Regions from separate parts of the Paenibacillus sp. CAA11 genome, predicted to be linked through region 2. Evidence: riboswitches for the same ligand, from Rfam matches in the RefSeq annotation. Region 2 holds a riboswitch; the other holds the start of a gene.
The links. Region 2 has a riboswitch for glycine ahead of DCC85_RS22075 (amino acid permease). Riboswitches for the same ligand answer to the same signal wherever they lie in the genome.
Positions count from the first base shown of each region.

Region 1 (2,405 bases), 2.0 Mb from region 2:
CTGCGCCAAGGAAGCTGACATGACTATCAAAATGAGCATTGCGGCCAGCAAGTGCTGACATATGGCGTGTCAGGCTGTATTCATCCAGGCGGGAAGATACAGGCAGTTCGCCCTGAAAGCGGATGGATGCAGGGATATCTTTGAACAGTTCGTCCATAGAATTGACGCCAACGGTAGCTAGCATTTCTGCCTGAGATTCTTCTGTCATCGGCAAATAGTGGTGTTTGATCATGACGGTTCAGCTCCTTTTGGAGGGGATGGTTGTCGTTTATAAAAAGGAGTCTTAATAACTTGGGCTTGAAGGCGCTTGCCCCGGATTTCTACCTCGACCGGTGTTCCCAACGAGGCATAACGGCTGTCAATTAGAGCAAGCCCTAAATTACGCTTTAGCGTAGGAGACTGTGTTCCAGTGGTTACCTCACCAATGCGAACACCACTGGAATAGACGGGATAATGACTCCGCGGAATGCCCCGGTCTATCATTTCAACCCCGACCAGCTTGCGGGGAGGGCCAGCATTCTTCTGAGCAGCCAGCGCATCGCGGCCGATGAAATCGCCTTTGTCCAGCTTCACGAAGAAGCCGACACCGGCTTCAAGCGGAGAGATTGTGCTGGACAGTTCTTGCCCGTAAAGCGGCAGCTTGGCCTCGAAGCGAAGAGTGTCGCGGGCTCCAAGCCCCGCAGGCTGTAACCCGTGCTTGCTGCCGATTTCAAGCAGGCCGTTCCAGACGGCTGCGGCGTTCTCTGCAGGAAGATACAGCTCGAAGCCGTCTTCTCCGGTATAACCGGTACGAGAAATGAGCGCCTCGGCCCCGAAAAGCTGCACATGTTGGATAAATCTGAAAGGGGCAAGCTTAGACGGCTCCTTCCCAGCAGCGCTTACCAGAATGTCGGCGGCCAAAGGTCCTTGAAGCGCGAGGAGGGCCGTTTGATCAGAGATGTTCGTCAGATAGACTTCCTCAGATAGATGTTGTTGCAGCCATTCCCAATCCTTGGCGAGGTTGGAGGCATTCACAACGAGCATAAATTGCTGCTCGGCCAGCCGATATACAAGCAGGTCATCCACAACGCCGCCATCCGGATAGCACATCAAAGTATATTGGGCCGCTCCGATTTGCAGGGAGGCCGCATCGTTCGTAGTCATTTGCTGAATAAATGCTAGCGCGCCAGGGCCTTGAAGGAGAAACTCACCCATATGAGACACATCGAATAACCCTGCACGTTTACGAACAGCCTCATGCTCTTTCTGAATGCCTTCGAATTGAACGGGAAGCTCCCAGCCCCCAAAATCGATGCATCTAACACCCGGGAAGGTAGCGTAGCATGGGTAAAGCGGGGTTCTTTGCAGATCTGACAAATGAAATCACCTCTTAATCAATGTGATAGTACGCCAAAAAAGGACAGGCAGCGAAAGAAGAGATCGCAAAATGCCGGGGCTACCGGCTTTTATGCGATTCGTCCTTCGAAGGCTCTGTCCTCGGTACCTGAGAGTTGCCGCAAATGCACCTTCATCTGATGCAGCGCGTTTCCCCTTGGGTGATTTGGCCCTAACGACGATATGGCCAAATGCTCTCCAGAGATGCGTCCGGTAAAGGTCCTTTTGCCTGAGAGATTCACAATCCCAAGGAAGGGATAGCTTGCTCCTTCGGCGTTACCTCATACAAATTAATAGGGTAATCTCTCCCTTTACGTTCACCCGCTCTTCATAAGTCCATTAATACGTGAAGAGAGCATGTATGTCAACTAATTTGTCATAAAAATTTTAATTGAATATTTCGGTAGCGCTTTCTATAATTAAATTATCTATGATTTCCCAAATATCGCAATAAAGGTGTGAGGTATATTGACATTTGCCTTCTGAATGAATAATCTAGACTTGTAATCGGAGGCTGTTAGAGTAAATATGACACCACCATATTGGGATGAAATTTTAGGGATTGGAGTGGGAGACGAGCGATGAGTGAAGTGAAGAGCGGACTTTGGTATAGTGAAGAGCATGAATGGGTTCAGGATTTGGGGAATGGCAGTGTACGGATCGGAATTACGGATTTTGCACAGCACCGGCTTGGGGATATTGTATTCGTAGAGCTGCCTGACATTGACACCAAGGTTGAGGCGGAAGACGGGATCGGCACGATTGAATCTGTAAAGACCGTATCCGATTTGTTCACTCCGGTCAGCGGGCATGTGACCGCAATTAATGGGGAGCTTGAAAGTGCACCAGAGCTCGTAAATAATGACCCTTACGGTGCTGGATGGATGGTGGAAATTCGTCTGTCGGAAGATAGTAGTCATGCGCTAGGAAAGCTGCTGAACGAAGAAGCTTACCGTAAGCATACAGAGGAATAATTGCTGGTTAATGAAATGAACATTGCTGGCAATCATGAAGAAAGCTCTGGATTACAG
Region 1 covers NZ_CP028922.1:2,708,896-2,711,300, reverse strand. Annotated here, with positions in the region: gene gcvPA (aminomethyl-transferring glycine dehydrogenase subunit GcvPA) at 1-232, opposite strand, end outside; gene gcvT (glycine cleavage system aminomethyltransferase GcvT) at 229-1,356, opposite strand; glycine riboswitch at 1,469-1,578, opposite strand; glycine riboswitch at 1,582-1,695, opposite strand; gene gcvH (glycine cleavage system protein GcvH) at 1,956-2,348, shown strand.
Region 1: it holds a riboswitch for glycine, as region 2 does, so the genes downstream of both, gcvT (glycine cleavage system aminomethyltransferase GcvT) here and DCC85_RS22075 (amino acid permease) in region 2, are expected to answer to the same signal.

Region 2 (2,405 bases):
TAATGCCTTCACCTCAAACTTCGAAGATTTGCATGGTATGAAGCAGCTTCCGGGTCTTGCTGTTCAACGTCTGATGGCACAAGGATACGGCTTTGCGGGTGAAGGGGACTGGAAGACGGCAGCTCTCGACCGCCTGCTGAAGGTGATGAGCCATAATGAGTCCACGGGCTTCATGGAGGATTACACTTATGAGTTAGCTGCAGGTCAGGAAGCTATCCTGCAATCCCATATGCTCGAAGTGGACCCAAGCTTGGCTAGCAACAAACCCAAAATCATCGTATCTCCACTAGGAATCGGCGACCGCGAAGACCCAGCGCGTCTGGTCTTTGACGGTAAAGCAGGAGACGGTGTAGTGGTATCCATGGCTGACTTCGGCACGCATTACAAGCTGTTGATCAACGAAGTTACTGCATTTGAACCAACCGTTCCAGCACCAAAATTGCCAGTGGCCCGCGTGCTTTGGGAAGTGAAGCCAAACTTCCAGGATGGAGTAAAAGCCTGGATTGAGAACGGCGGCGGTCACCATACCGTAGTCTCACTGAACCTGACAACAGATCAAATTGTGACCTATGCAAAGCTGGTTAATCTGGAATACGTAGTGATTAAGTAAGGCAGCTATCTGGGCGTAAACCTAAGCCTTTTGATTTGCCTATACGATTTGAGGCCGGGGTTCTTACTCCGGCCTTTTCCTACTCCTACTATAGACGAGAGCCATTGCTTTATGAATTTTGAGACGGCTGCTGTGTTGTAAGCTTGAGATGCTTCGTGATTTGTTCTTCGTGATGTCTGTCATGATTAATAGGTGAGTGCCGAATTGAAATCAGTGGCATTTATTACTGTTGACAAAATATTTGACCAGGATTAGTATTAATAAAAATATTTGCAAGCCGGTAAAATTTAAAATTGAATATGATTACAAGCTATGATTGCTATGGATCACACTATAGCAGGAGCAGCTTCTGGAGAGACTGCGGGGTTCCGCAGCGCCGAAGGGTTCACAATCTCAGGCAAAAGGACAGAAGAGTATTAAATAATTTTTTGTTATGACTTTCTTATTTGGACATAGCAAACCTTTATTTATTATTCTTATGGACCAGGAGATTGGAGCGCATCCAATCTCTTTTTTTATTGCATTTCATTCGCTTTGATAAGGGGGAGTTCGTGTGGCACATCAAGAATTACAGAGAAATTTAAAAAATCGGCACGTGCAGCTCATTGCTATTGGCGGTACTATTGGTACCGGGTTGTTCTTAGGATCAGGCAAAGCCATACAGCTGGCAGGGCCCTCCATCATCTTTGCTTATCTCATCGTAGGGATGGCCGTTTTCTTTGTGATGAGAGCGCTGGGAGAGCTTCTGCTGTCCAAGGCCGGTTATCAATCGTTTACAGACATTGCCGAAGACTATCTTGGACCGCGTGCAGCGTTCGTAACCGGATGGACCTATTGGTTCTGCTGGATTATGACGGCCATGGCTGACGTTATTGCTGTCGGGGTATATACACAATATTGGTTCGATATTCCGCAATGGGTCCCTGCAGTCATCTGCTTAATCGTCCTATTAGGGCTCAACCTATTAACGGTTAAAAATTTCGGGGAATTGGAGTTTTGGTTTGCCTTAATCAAGGTAGTGACGATTCTCGCCCTGATTGCCATTGGCGTGATTTTGCTGGTGGTAGGGTTCAAAACGGATACAGGAGAGGTCACTTTAAAGAATATCTGGGCGCATGGCGGAATGTTTCCGAACGGGATCTCGGGTTTCTTGCTTTCGTTCCAAATGGTGGTGTTCGCCTATGTCGGTGTAGAACTGGTGGGGGTATCGGCCGCAGAAACATCCAGTCCGGAGAAGAATATCCCGTCGGCTATTAATAAAATTCCATTAAGAATTCTATTCTTCTACATTGGTGCACTGATTGTCCTGTTATGCATTAATCCATGGACAGAGCTAAGTCCGGCTGAAAGTCCTTTTGTAAAAACGTTCAGTCTGGTGGGGATTCCGATTGCCGCAGGCATCATTAACTTTGTTGTATTAACCTCGGCCGCTTCCGCTAGTAACAGCGGATTGTTCTCAACAAGCCGGAGCCTATATAATTTAAGCAGGAACAACCAGGCTCCAGCATCTTTAGCAAAATTGAATAAGAATCATGTACCTGGTAATGCGTTGCTGGTATCCACCCTTGTTCTATCGGTAGGGGCGCTGCTGAGCAAGCTGATTCCGGAGCAAGCTTTTGGCATTGTGACCACCATTAGCGCCATTTGCTTCATATGGGTATGGGGTGTCATTCTCGTCTGCCATGTGAAGTATAAGAAGACACAGCCGCATTTACACGAAAAGTCAAAATTCAAAGCACCGTTCACACCATTTATCAATTATGTTGTCCTGGCGTTGTTTGCAATCATTCTTATT
Region 2 covers NZ_CP028922.1:4,735,558-4,737,962, reverse strand. Annotated here, with positions in the region: gene araA (L-arabinose isomerase) at 1-610, shown strand, start outside; glycine riboswitch at 950-1,029, shown strand; gene DCC85_RS22075 (amino acid permease) at 1,164-2,405, shown strand, end outside.